2 regions of the Aromatoleum sp. genome follow, and region 2 is predicted to be linked to the other one. Evidence: predicted binding sites of a transcription regulator. Region 2 holds the regulator's gene; the other holds the start of a gene.
What was found. The regulator FNR, encoded in region 2, switches genes on or off when oxygen is low (the NO sensors DNR and NnrR bind a similar motif). The targets are predictions, from matches to a motif close to TTGANCTAGNTCAA.
Positions count from the first base shown of each region.

Region 1 (6,920 bases), on a different contig from region 2:
GGGTCGGCGTCGGCCGAGAACACGAGCCAGCCGAGCGCGCCGAGCATCACCTGCACGCCCGCGATCACCGCCCAGCGCGGCAGACCGGCCGCGGCGAGAAAGCCCGCACCGAGGTTGCCCGCGATGTTGCCGACGACCGCGAGCGCGGTCAGCCAGGTCGCGCCGCGCGCCGTGTAGCCCATGTACTCGACCGCGAACGACGGCAGCCAGGTCGCGATCACGAACCAGATCGCGGCGAACGCACCGAACGAGATTCCCATCAGCCACGAGCCCGGCTGCCGCAGCGCGCGCCACGACGGCGGCGTCGATGGTCCGGCGGCCGAACGCGTCGCGGCGTGCAGACGGTGGCGGTACGAGAACGTCAGCGCCGCGCACACCGCGAGCAGCGCCGCGTTCCACCACCACAGGCCGCGCCAACCGACGGCTTCGAGGATCAGCGGCGCGAGACCCATCGTCAGCGCGATGCCGGCCGGCATGTAGCAGCTCCACACGGTCAGCAGCTGGCGGCGCCGTCGCGGCGTGTGCGCGAGCGTCGCGGCGATCAGCGACGGCGCGGACACGACGACGAGCACGAAGCCCATTCCTTCGAGGATGCGCGAGACGAGAAGCAGGCCGCCGGAAGTCGCTTCCGCGCCGCCGACCGAGCCGAGCGTGAGCAGGATCAGGCCGTTCAGCAGGCCGGAGTGCGCGCCGCGGCGCGCCATCGTGAGCGCGACCGCGATGCCGAGCGCCGCAGTCGCCGCGCTGATCGCGCTCGCGACCCACGCGATCTGCACCAGGCTCATCGACAGTTCCGCGCGGATCGCCTCGATCGCGGGCGGCACCTTGCCGACCTGTGCGGCGGCGATGCAGCCCGCGGTCAATGCCAGCAGGATCGCCGCGGTGTCCGCGTTCGGTACGTTGCGCTGCATCCCCGTCTCCTCGTGCTCGTACTCGGCGTCCGGACCGTCGTCGTGCGACGCGTTGTCTCTTTTTTCCGGACGGCAAGGGTTTCGTGCCGACCGACAGCATACGTGACATCGTGGCCGCGCCAATACGTCCACACGCCGACTTTCGCTTTTCTTGACCGTCGTCAATATAGTTTGATCTCAAACAGTTTGTAATCAAGCTCAGACACGGTTCTATCGGAAAAACGCCCGGCGGCGGGTGCCGGCAGGACGACCCCACGGAGGAGCGACATGACAGCATTCGAACAGACGTCCGAAGCGGTACTCGAGAACAGCGTGCAGCGCGAAAGCGCCGCGGATCCGGCCCTCGCGCGGGGAAGCGAAGCGGCCGCGCCGCGTCCGGTCGAGGAACTCGACAGCGTCGTGATCCGCTTCGTCGGCGACTCCGGCGACGGCATGCAGCTCACCGGCTCCGAGTTCTCGAAGGCGGTCGCGAAGGCCGGGCACGGCTTCGCGACGCATCCGGACTACCCGTCGGAGATCCGCGCGCCGACCGGCACGCTGTTCGGCGTCTCCGGCTACCAGATCCAGTACGGCGCGCGCGAGGTGTTCACGTCGGGCGACGCGCCGGACGCGCTCGTCGCGATGAACCCCGCCGCGCTGAAGACGAACCTCCCCGACGTCAAGCACGGCGGCATCGTCATCGCGAACACCGGCGCGTTCTCCGACGGCAACCTCGCGAAGGCCGGCTACGCCGCGAACCCGCTCGACGACGGCAGCCTCGACGGCTATCGCCTCTTCAAGATCGACATCTCGGCGCTGACCGCGGCCGCGCTGCGTGACAGCGGCCTGTCGAAGAAGGAGGTCGGCCGCTGCAAGAACTACTTCGCGCTCGGGCTGATGCTGTGCCTGTACGGCCGGCCGTTCGACAACGAGATCGACGAGATCCGCGACAAGTTCGCGAAGAAACCGGAGTTCGCCGAAGCGAACGTCACCGCGCTGCGTGCCGGCCACGCGTACGCCGACGCCGCCGAAATCTTCGCCGCGACCTACCAGGTGCGCGAAGCGGCGGCGCGTCCGGGCACTTACCGCAGCATCACCGGCAACCAGGCCGCGGCGCTCGGCTTCGTCGCCGCGTCCGAGACGGCCGGCGTGCCGCTCTTCCTCGGCTCCTACCCGATCACGCCGGCGACCGACATCCTGCACGAGCTGTCCGCGCTGAAGCATTTCGACGTCACGACCTTCCAGGCCGAGGACGAGATCGCGGGCATCTGCTCGACGATCGGCGCGGCCTACGGCGGCGCGCTCGGGCTGACGACGACGTCGGGGCCGGGCATGGCGCTGAAGACCGAGGCGATGGGGCTCGCGGTGATGCTCGAGCTGCCGATGGTCATCGTCAACGTGCAGCGCGGCGGCCCCTCGACCGGTCTGCCGACAAAGATCGAGCAGTCGGACCTGCTGCAGGCGGTCTACGGCCGCAACGGCGAATGCCCGATACCGGTGATCGCCGCGAAGTCGCCTTCGGATTGCTTCGACTGCGCGATCGAGGCCGTTCGCCTCGCGGTGAAGTACATGACCCCGGTGATCCTGCTGACCGACGGCGGCATCGCGAACGCGGCCGAGCCGTGGCGCATCCCCGACGTCGCGAGCCTGCCGAAGATCGACGTGACGTACCGCACCGACCCGCAAGGCTTCCAACCGTACGCGCGCGACGAAAACCTCGCCCGCGCGTGGGTGCGGCCGGGCACGCCCGGCATGGAGCATCGCGTCGGCGGACTCGAAAAGGATTTCCTGACCGGCAACATCTCGCACGATCCGAACAACCACCAGCGCATGGTCGACGTGCGCGCCGCGAAGGTCGCCGGCACCGCGAAGGACATTCCGCCGTCGAAGGTCGAAGGCCCGGCGCAGGGCGAACTCCTCGTTGTCGGCTGGGGCAGCACCTACGGCACGATCGCGCAGGCGCGCGAGCAGGCCGCGGCGCAGGGCCGCCCGGTCGCGCACCTCCATCTGCGCCACCTGAATCCGCTGCCGCCGGACCTCGGCGACATCCTCACGCGCTACAAGACGGTGCTGGTCCCCGAGCTCAACATGGGGCAGCTGACGAAGCTCTTGCGCGAGCAATTCCTGCGCGACGTCGTGCCGCTGAACAAAGTGCAGGGCAAGCCGTTCAAGGTCGCCGAAGTGCTCGACCGCATCCTCGAACTGAGCTGACGCGCATCCGTCGCCGTCCCGCTGCCAGACCGACAAGGAAAACACCATGAACGACATGACGCTTCCCGTCACGCTGACGAAAAAGGATTTCGAATCGAACCAAGACGTGCGCTGGTGCCCCGGCTGCGGCGACTACGCGGTGCTCGCGCAGATCCAGAAGCTCCTGCCGACGCTCGGCATCCCGAAGGAGAACTTCGCGTTCATCTCCGGCATCGGCTGCTCGAGCCGTTTCCCGTACTACATGGACACCTACGGGATGCACAGCATCCACGGCCGCGCGCCGGCGATCGCGAGCGGGCTGAAGGTGGCGCGCCCCGATCTGTCGGTCTGGATCGTCACCGGTGATGGCGACGCGCTCGCGATTGGCGGCAACCACTTCATCCACGCGATGCGGCGCAACGTCGACCTGAAGGTCATCCTGCTGAACAACCGCATCTACGGGCTGACGAAGGGCCAGTACTCGCCGACGTCGGAATTCGGCAAAAAGACGAAGAGCACACCGCTTGGCAGCATCGACCGGCCGTTCTCGCCGGTTTCGCTTGCGCTCGGCGCCGGCGCGACCTTCGTCGCGCGCACCGTCGATGGCGACCTGCAGCACCTCGCGTCGGTGCTCGCGCGCGCCGCCGCGCACAAGGGCACGGCCTTCGTCGAAGTGCTGCAGAACTGCATCGTCTTCAACGACGGCGCGCACGCGGCGATCACCGACAAGGCGACGCGCGACGACACGCGTCTGCTGCTCGAGCACGGCAAGCCGCTCGTGTTCGGAAAGAACCGCGACAAGGGCGTCCGGCTGCGCGGCATGGAGCCGGAAATCGTCGCGCTCGATGCGGACGGCGCCGACCGGCAGCAGCTCGTCGTCCACGACGAGAGCGCGACGCATGCGGGCCTCGCGTTCTTCCTGTCGCAGTTCGACACGCCGGACTTGCCGGTGCCGCTCGGCGTGTTCCGTTCGGTGAACGCGCCGACCTGCGACGAACTGAACGCGCAACTGCACGACGGTGCACGCGCGGCAAAAGGGCGCGGCGACCTCGCCGGCCTGCTCAACAGCGGCGACACCTGGACGATCGGCTGACGCGGACATGTTCCGGTATCCTGAAAGCGGCAGGACAATGTCGTCCTGCCGCGAGTAGCGGAGGTTGGAACATGAAGAAGATCGTCGGTGCGGCGCTGGCAGTCCTGTTCGCCGCAAACGTCTCGTACGCCCTCGCCCAGGCGACCCCCGCGACCCCCGCGGGGTCCGCTGCTGGGTGCGAGGCGCGGGCGGTCGACCGCAACGGCAAGCCGCTCGCCGGCGCGGCGCTCGCGTCGTTCATGAAGAAGTGCGAGGCGGAGGCCGAGCGCCGCGGCGCCTGCGACGCGAAGGCCGTCGGCAAGGATGGCAAGCCGCTCTCGGGCGCCGCGAAGACGTCGTTCATGAAGAAGTGCGAAGCGGGCCGATAACCGTCATGGTTCCGAAAAACCGGCTTCGGCCGGTTTTTTTTTTATCGCACCTTTCCGGGAAAGCCGGCGTCGATTCGTTGCGGCTCGCGGCTTCCGCTCCTCAATGGAAAAACGGGCGCCCCCGTTCCGGGGACGCCCGTCGAAAAGGCCGGGTAGAGGAGGGAACCCGGCCAGAAACGCTCAGTGGTGGTACGCGGTCTCCCCGTGGGCGGTGACGTCGAGCCCCTGGCGCTCCTCGTCCTCGGGCACGCGCAGCCCGACGAGGATGTCGGCGGCCTTGTAGGCGACGACCGCGACGACGGCGGACCAGAACATCGTGATCAGTACGCTGTAAGTCTGGATCCACACCTGGCCGGCGATCGAGAAGTCGTCGGCGCCGGTGCCGCCGAGCGCCGGCGCGGTGAAGACGCCGGTCAGGATCGCGCCGAGGATGCCGCCGACGCCATGCACGCCGAACACGTCGAGCGCGTCGTCGGCGCCGAGGATGCGCTTCAGCCCATTGACGCCCCACAGGCAGACGAAGCCGGCGAGCAGGCCGATGACGATCGCGCCCATCGGGCCGACCGAGCCGCAGGCCGGCGTGATCGCGACGAGGCCGGCGACCGCGCCGGACGCCGCGCCGAGCATCGACGGACGGCCCTTGAAGAGCGCTTCGCCGAGCGACCACGCGAGCACCGCGGCGGCGGTCGCGACCAGCGTGTTGATGAACGCGAGCGCGGCGCCCGAGGTCGCTTCGAGGTTCGAGCCCGCGTTGAAGCCGAACCAGCCGACCCACAGCATCGACGCGCCGACCATCGTCAGCGTCAGCGAATGCGGCGCCATCGATTCGCGGCCGAAACCGACGCGCTTGCCGACCATGTAGGCGCCGACGAGGCCAGCGACGCCCGCGTTGATATGGACCACCGTGCCGCCGGCGAAGTCGAGTGCGCCATCGCCGAGCAGCAAGCCGCCGGGGCCCCAGACCATGTGGCAGATCGGCAGGTAGGACAGCGTGAACCAGATCACCGAGAAGATCAGCACCGCCGAGAACTTCATCCGCTCGGCGAACGCGCCGACGATCAGCGCCGCGGTGATGCCGGCGAAGGTCGCCTGGAACGCGATGAACGCGAATTCGGGCAGCTTGACGTTGTCGGTGAACGTGTCGGCGAGGGTGTCGATCGTGACGCCGGCGAGGAACAGCTTGTCGAGCGAGCCGATGAACGGAGTCGCCTCGGTGAACGCGAGCGAATAGCCGTAGAACACCCACAGCACCGCGATCAGCGAGAACACGACCATCACCTGCATCAGCACCGACAGCATGTTCTTCGAGCGCACGAGGCCGCCATAGAACAGCGCGAGGCCGGGCAAGGCCATGAACAGCACGAGCAGCGTCGAGGTCATGATCCACGCGACGTCGCCCTTCTCGACGACGGGCGCGGCGGCTGCCGCTTTTGCGACGACGTCGAGCGCCGGCGCGGCGTCCTGGGCGAAGGCACCGCCCGCGAGGCCGGCGGTCAGCAGCGTCGGCAGGATTGCGAAGGTTTTTTTCATGATTTGCCCTCCGTTATAGCGCGTCGATACCGGTTTCGCCGGTGCGGATGCGGATCGCCTGTTCGAGGTCGTAGACGAAGATCTTGCCGTCGCCGATCTTCCCGGTCGCAGCCGACTTCTCGACCGCCTCGATGACCTGGTCGAGCAGTTCGGTCGGAATCGCCGCCTCGATCTTCACTTTCGGCAGGAAATCGACGACGTACTCGGCGCCGCGGTACAGCTCGGTGTGACCTTTCTGGCGCCCGAACCCCTTGACCTCGGTGACCGTGATGCCCTGCACCCCGATCGCGGACAGCGCTTCGCGGACTTCGTCGAGCTTGAAGGGCTTGATGATGGCGGAGACGAATTTCATGATTTTTCCTTTCGATCGAGGGGTCAGAAGGACCGGCTGACCGAGAACACGACCCGCTCCTCGGCGAGGTCGCCGCTCTCGTCGGTGTCGACGTAGTGCAGGCCGAGGTTGAATCCCGCGAGCTCCTTCGTGACGCCGAGTTTCCAGTCGTTGTACGAATCGACGGGGCCGACGATGCGCTGGCGCCCGACGTGCGCGTTGAGCGTCAGGCCGTCCGTGACCTCGTACGCGGCGGCGAGATCGAAGTACTGGCTGCCGTCCGATTCGTCGAGGCCGAAGAGGTCGGTGAAGGCGTACGAGTACTTGAAGGTCAGGAAGGCCCAGCTCAGCCCGACGTAGCCTTCGGTCGTGTGCGGCTCGTCGAGGCCGGTATCGTTCCGCCACGCGCGGTCAAAGTCTCCCGGGTAGTAGTACTGCAGCACGCCGACGTCGAGGCCGACGGGCCCGAGCGGCATCTTGAAGCCGCCGTAGATGTCGAGCTCGAGGCTGTTGCCCGA
Region 1 covers NZ_JAKFEF010000080.1:21,995-28,914, reverse strand. The annotation lists gene V6M37_RS17420 (MFS transporter) at 1-911, opposite strand, end outside; gene V6M37_RS17415 (2-oxoacid:acceptor oxidoreductase subunit alpha) at 1,179-3,101, shown strand; gene V6M37_RS17410 (2-oxoacid:ferredoxin oxidoreductase subunit beta) at 3,148-4,173, shown strand; gene V6M37_RS17405 (hypothetical protein) at 4,245-4,541, shown strand; gene V6M37_RS17400 (ammonium transporter) at 4,722-6,071, opposite strand; gene V6M37_RS17395 (P-II family nitrogen regulator) at 6,085-6,423, opposite strand; gene V6M37_RS17390 (TorF family putative porin) at 6,447-6,920, opposite strand, start outside.
Region 1: a site for FNR is predicted at 1,063-1,076, ahead of V6M37_RS17415 (2-oxoacid:acceptor oxidoreductase subunit alpha). Genes of this name have one in related genera too.

Region 2 (6,920 bases):
CCACCACCACAGTACGAACGTCACGAATGCGATCCCGACGACGACCGGCACGAACACGGCGGATATCCGGTCGGCAAGCCTCTGGACCGGGGCCTTCGACCCCTGCGCCTGCTCGACCATCCGGATGATGCCCGCCAACAGCGTGTGTGCGCCGACACCCGTCGCGCGACACCGCAACACGCCTTCGCCGTTCAGCGTCGCGGCGAACACCGGCTCGCCATCGTGCTTATCGACCGGCATGCTCTCGCCAGTCAGCATCGCTTCGTTGAGCGCCGACCTTCCGGAAACGATCTCGCCGTCGACCGGCACCGAATCGCCCGGTCGGACGACGAATACGTCGCCCGGCTGCAGCGTTTCGACGGGCACCGCCACGATGTCTCCGTAGCGTTCCACGAAAGCCTGCCGCGGCTGCAGACGCAACAGCGCGTCGAGTGCCGCCGTCGTCCGCGCCTTGGCACGTGCCTCCATCAGCTTGCCGAGCAGGATCAGCGTGACGATCATGGCGGACGCCTCGAAATAGACGTGCAGATCGTGCCGACCGAGCAAGGTGACTACCGCGCTGTAGCCCCAGGCCATGCTCGTGCCGAGCACGATCAGCACGTCCATGTTCGCTCCGCCGCCCCGCAGCGCCGACCACGCGCCGCGATAAAACCGCGCGCCGATCCAGAACTGCACCGGCGACGCGAGGATCAGTTGCAGCCAGCGCGGAATGATTTCGTGCGGTGCGTCGGCAGTCCATCCCGCGCCGAACATCGCTGGCATCTGGGCCGCGAGCGGCAGCGTCAGCAGCGCGGCGATCCAGAAGCGGTGGAGTTCCGCCTTCCAACTCGCGGCCTGCCGCTGGCGCTGCTGTTCCCGGGCCGCGATACCCGTTTCCGCGGCGCCGAACCCGGCCCGTTGCACTGCCTGCTTGATCGCGTCGGGCACGGAAAGACCGGGCCGGTAACGCAAGCTCGCCCGCTCCGTCGCGAAATTCACCGTCGCCTCGACGCCCGGCAAGCGGTTCAGTAATTTCTCGAGACGCGTGGCGCACGCCGCACACGTCATCCCCGAGACCGCGAGTTCCAGCGACACGGTCGGGACCTCGAATCCCGCCCGCTCGATCGCCGCGACCGCTGCCCCCGGGCCGCCGCTCCCCTCGGAAAAACTGACACGCGCCTTCTCGGCAGCGAGGTTCACCGTCGCACTGACGCCCGGAAGGCGGTTCAACACCTTCTCGATGCGAGTCGCGCACGCAGCGCAGGTCATGCCTGAAATAGGCAATTCGACCGGAACCGGCACGGCCTTCGTCGCAACACTCGTCATCTGCGGCCTCCCGGAGACTGTTACTGGGACAAACGTCGCGGTGAGGCATTCCGCCGGACGCGACTTGCGAACCTTCCAAGATCAGGGCAGTCTAGACTCTGTACTCAAGTACGGAGTCAACCCCAATGAACGGCATCACGATTGGCACTCTCGCTCGGTCCGCCGGTGTCGGAGTCGAAACCGTCCGCTACTACCAGCGGCGCGGCCTTCTGCCCGAATCGGCCGGCAGGAAAGGCGCATTCCGCGTTTACGGTGACGCCGAGCTCGCCCGCCTGCGATCCATCCGTCGTGCGCAAACCCTCGGATTCAGCCTCGACGAAATCGCCGATCTCCTGGCCCTCGATCACGAACGCGACCGCGAAAACGCGCGGGCCCTCGCGAGATCGAAAATCGCCAGCGTCGAGGAACGGATCCGGCAACTGGAAGACGTGCGCAGCGCGCTGCAAGAGCTCGTCGACTGCTGCGGACACACCGAGGCACCCGCGCCCTGCCCCATCCTGCGCGCGCTCGGCGGCGAACCCCGCGAGAGCGAATCGGATTCAAACCCGGCATCAACGAGACCGACGCTCCGAAAGCAACCCGCCTCCACCGCACGGGCCGGATAGCGAGGACGGGCGGTTCCATCCGCGAAGTCAAGAGCGCCGGTTCGAACCTGAGCTCCTTCGGCTCGGGCGGAACGCGCTGACGCGCGCCTGTTCACCGCTCTCCAGCCCCGTCTCGGTCCAAGCTCTTGGCAAGCGCTATTGGCTTGCCCGGCTCAGACGACGCATACCACGCCGCTCCACAGGTGACCGCCGAGCGTCGGCGCCTGGACGAGTCCGAACACGCCGAAACCGAGCACGAGCAAACCTGCGACGAAGCGCACGCGGTAGTTTCGCGTGATATCTCGAAAGCGCTTGAACAGCATTCCGGCGAGCATCAGGTTCGGCAGCGTTCCGAGTCCGAAAGCGAGCATCAGTCCGGCACCGCGGACCGACGATCCGGTAACCAGCGCCGTCGTAAGCGCACTGTAGACCAGCCCGCAGGGCAGAAAACCCCACAGCAGTCCGAGCGGCAAAGCCTGTTTCAACGAGCGCGCGGGGAGGAACCGAGCCGTGATCGGCTGCACGCGCCGCCATAAATGCAGGCCCGCCCGCTCGACGGGCGCCAGCAGTTGCGTGAAACCCGTGAGGTAGAGCCCGAGCGCGACGAGCATGAGGTTCGCGAGGACATAGAGCACGAGCTGGATCGGCAATACGTCGTTGAACAGCAGGCCGACGCCGCCCAGCGCGCCGAGGACGCCGCCCAGGGCAGTGTAAGTACCGATCCTGCCGAGGTTGTAAGCGAGATGGATCGGCCACTGGCGCCCGGTTTTTCCGGGCACCTGAACGCCAGCGGTCAACGCGCCCACGATGCCGCCACACATGCTCACGCAATGCGTGCCGCCGAGCAGACCGATCAGGAAGACGGCGAAATAGCCGGTTTCGGGCATGAAGAGATACGGGGGAGCGGGAAGCCGGAAGCGTCACCGCTGCGACGTGTGGGACGTCGCTATTGTAACACTTCGATCCAACCCCGAACGGGCAGGGCGTCGAGCAAGCTCGACGCCGGCAGCCGTCAGATGACTTTCGAGTAGCGGGCGCGTTCGCGATCCGCACGCAGGTAGCGGTCGAAGACCATCGCGATACCCCGGACCAGGAGGCGTCCCGGAGGCTGCACGCTGATCCACTTGTCAGTGACTTTCAGCAGCCCCGCCTCCTCCATCGCCTTCAGGTCCTTCAGTTCCTCGGCGAAGTATTCGTCGAACTTGATCAGGTGGGCGATCTCGATGGAATCGATCGAAAGCTCGAAATGGCACATCAGCGCCTGGATGATCGAACGGCGCAACAGGTCGTCGGCGGTCAACTCGATGCCGCGGAGCACCGGCAGCTCGTCGCGATCGAGCGCATCGTAGTACTCGTCGAGCGACTTCACGTTCTGCGAGTACACGGGACCGATCTTGCCGATGGCCGAGACGCCGAAAGCGAGGAGGTCGCATTCGGCCTGGGTCGAATACCCCTGGAAATTCCGGTGCAGCCGCCCCTGTTGCTGCGCGATCGTCAGTTCGTCGTCGGGTTTTGCGAAGTGATCCATGCCGATATAGACGTAACCCGCTTCGGTAAGCCTGCGGATCGCGAGTTGCAGGATCTGCAGCTTCGTGTCCGACGTCGGCATGTCGACGACCGCAATGCGGCGCTGCGGTTTGAAGAGCCCCGGCAGATGCGCGTAGCTGTACAGTGAGATGCGGTCGGGTGACAGCTCGAGCACCTGTTCGAGCGTGCGGTTGAAGCTGATAATGTTCTGCTTTGGCAACCCGTAGATCAGGTCGAGACTGATCGACTTGAAGCCCGTCGCACGCGCGGAATCGATGACGAGCTTTGTCTCATCGAACGACTGGACACGGTTGACCGCGACCTGCACATCCTCGTTGAAGTCCTGGACGCCGACGCTCATTCGGTTGAATCCGAGCTCGGCGAGCAGCTTCACTGTCTCGAAGTCGACCTTGCGCGGGTCGACCTCGATCGAATATTCGCCATTCGGAACCAATGTGAAGCGCGAGCGGACCGAATCCATGAGCTGGCGCAATTCGTCGTGCGACAGAAAGGTCGGCGTCCCCCCTCCGAGATGCAGCTGCGTGACCTGATGGCTGCCGCCGAGGGCGTCCGCCTGCATCCCGATTTCCTTGTCGAGGTACTTCAGATATTTGGCCGACCGCGCGTGGTCCTTCGTGATGATCTTGTTGCACGCGCAGTAATAGCAAATCGTGTTACAGAAGGGGATGTGGAAGTATAATGAAAGAGGTTTACTTACCCCGCCCACCGCGCGCTGGGCTAGCCAATCCTGCAGCGCACGCGCGTCGAACGCCTCGACGAACCGATCAGCGGTCGGATAAGAGGTGTAACGCGGCCCGTTGATGTCGAAACGACGAATCAGCTGCGGGTCGAAGACAAGATCGTTCTGGCTGGTCATGGTTGTATCGCTTGAGTGCATTTCGTACGATCGCAAAAAGCCGTACTTTTGTGGTTGACGTGGATCAACGGAGCATCCCGGCGGTCGTGGTCGTACCTGAAGAGGGACGTTATTATCGTGCAAATGAAGGCGGCGGTGCCGATTACTATAGCCAGTCTCAAAGTCGCATGTGCCCAGTGCAACCTGCTGGAGCTTTGCTTGCCCTTCGGGATGTCGGAAAACGAAATCGACCGCCTGGACGAACTCGTCGGCGCTCGCCGCAAGATCAAGCGGCAGCAACACCTGTACCGGGCGGGAGATCCGTTCGAGGCGATCTACGCAATCCGCGCCGGCTCGTTCAAGACGGACGTGCTGCTCGAGGACGGACGCGAGCAGGTGACCGGGTTCCAGATGACCGGCGAGATGCTGGGACTCGACGGTATCAGCACGGAAACCCACACTTGCAACGCGATTGCGCTCGAGGACAGCGAAGTCTGCGTGATCGCCTACGACAAGCTCGAGGAACTCGCGCGCGCCGTCGACGGGCTCCAGCACCAGTTCCACAAGGTGATGAGCCGCGAGATCGTCCGCGACCACGGTGTGATGACGCTGCTCGGCTCGATGCGGGCCGAAGAACGCCTTGCGGCGTTCCTGCTGAACATGTCACAGCGCTTCACTGCCCGGGGATTTTCAGCTGCGGAATTTCACTTGCGCATGACGCGCGAAGAAATCGGATCCTACCTTGGATTGAAGCTCGAAACGGTCTCGCGGGCGTTCTCGAAATTCCAGGATGAGGGCCTCATCGCCGTCCAGCAGAAGCACATTCGCATTCTCGACATCGCGGGCCTGAAGAAGCTGATCCAGCACCAACCGTCGCGCTGTTAGGCGGCAGATGCCGAACGGGGTCCCGCTCGCGGCGCGGACCCCGGACCTGCATCGTTCGGCTCGAAAAGTCGCGTTTCTGCCGGCCCGACCGGGAGCGTCTGCGCGGCGTTCCGATATGCGCCTCAGCCGTTCACGAGCTTCGCCGTTCCCCGTCCTGACGGCGCCGGCCGGTCATCGCGCTACTCATCGCCGCGATGTCCTCCTCTTTCAGCAGTTCGCGCGCGAGGGGCAGGACCTCTCCTTCCTCACGTTCGATATGGCGACGGTAGCGCTCGGCGAACCGTTCGACTTCGTCGGCGGGGAGCTCCGCCTCTGCCCCGCGCGAAATCGGTTCCAGCCTCGCGCGCATCGCGGCCCACACCGCGAACATCTCCTGATGGTCGGCGAGGATCGACTCGATCAGCGCCTGCAGGGCGTCGCGTCTGCCGGAGTCGATTCTCGCCTTCAGTGCCGGCAACAAGTCCTCTTCCTCGTCGAGGTGATGATTGACCGCTGCGATGTCGAAATAGCGCATGACGTTCGTCGCGGCCTGCTGCGCCTGACGATCCGATCCATGTTCCAGATGCCAGGCGGCAAGGCGCCCGAGCGTGGCGAGCTGGGCCTGGAGCCGCTCATGGCAGGCCTCGAGCATTTCGATCGGCGTCTCCATTCCGGGCGCGACGGGAATAAGCGAATCAGCCATCAGAAGTCTCCGACAAAAGCAATGAATCCCGCGGGGTTCTTAGTCAGCGCAACCGACACGATCCACGCGAAGGTGACGAGCGCCGCGACCAGAGCCGACGCCCGGATCGGCATCGTCGGTCCGAGTCGCAGGGCGACCGCGCCGAAAAGGACATAGACGATCAACCCGACGACTTTCGCGGTGACCCACGGCGCGACGAACGGCAACTGGCCGCTCGTCACGGCCAAGGTGATCGCACTACCGAGAAAGATCGTGTCGATCACATGGGGCACCACGCGCGTCAGGCGATGGTTGAGCAGTGGACTGCGTACCGTCATCCAGATTCCCTGGAGCGCGAATCCGAAACCGCTGAGCACCGCACAAAGGACGTGCAGGTGCTTGATGCCCAGGTACATCTCACTCACCCCGGACGGCCGTCACTACGCGGGCGTAGGTAGACCGGCAGATATCGCACCGCCCACGCCCCGAACACCGCGAGCCATCCGAGTACCGCGATCAGCATCACGACGCGTGACGATGAGGGCGGAACGATCTCGGCCGCAATCCGCATCAAGGCGACGAACTCGAGTCCGAGAAACAGGCCCCAGGTCAGGCGATCAGCGACGAGTTTGTTGCCGGAATGACCGAGCGTCACGCGCGACACCATCGCGAGGAGCACCGAGGCGAAGAATCCGATACCGAGCGCATGGAGTGGCGCCAAACCGAACAAGGCCTTGCCGGAGAGCGCCGCCACACTTTGGACCGCCGACATCGCGAACCCCACGCCGAGCCACGCGAAGCCGATGTGCAGCATGCCGAGCAACGGCACGCGCAAGGACGGAAGCAGCCGCCATTTCCATGACAGCCACAATGCGGTAGCAGCCGCCGGCGCGTCGACGATCCACGTGAGCGCGTTTGCGCCGGCGATCGAAAGCGCACCGTGCAGAACGGAAGCGCCGATGATGACCGCGATGACCCAGCGCGGGCGAACCATCATGTACCCTTCGATGATGTTGCTCGAAAAGAACGGGATCATCCGGTGACACACGGTGAAGAATACGGGCAGCATGAACCACCAGACCCCGATGTCGATTGCAACGCG
Region 2 covers NZ_JAKFEF010000017.1:42,653-49,572, forward strand. The annotation lists gene V6M37_RS04120 (heavy metal translocating P-type ATPase) at 1-1,305, opposite strand, end outside; gene V6M37_RS04125 (MerR family transcriptional regulator) at 1,431-1,910, shown strand; gene V6M37_RS04130 (sulfite exporter TauE/SafE family protein) at 2,063-2,776, opposite strand; gene hemN (oxygen-independent coproporphyrinogen III oxidase) at 2,902-4,293, opposite strand; gene fnr (fumarate/nitrate reduction transcriptional regulator Fnr) at 4,417-5,157, shown strand; gene V6M37_RS04145 (hemerythrin domain-containing protein) at 5,288-5,839, opposite strand; gene V6M37_RS04150 (SirB2 family protein) at 5,839-6,234, opposite strand; gene V6M37_RS04155 (NnrS family protein) at 6,240-6,920, opposite strand, start outside.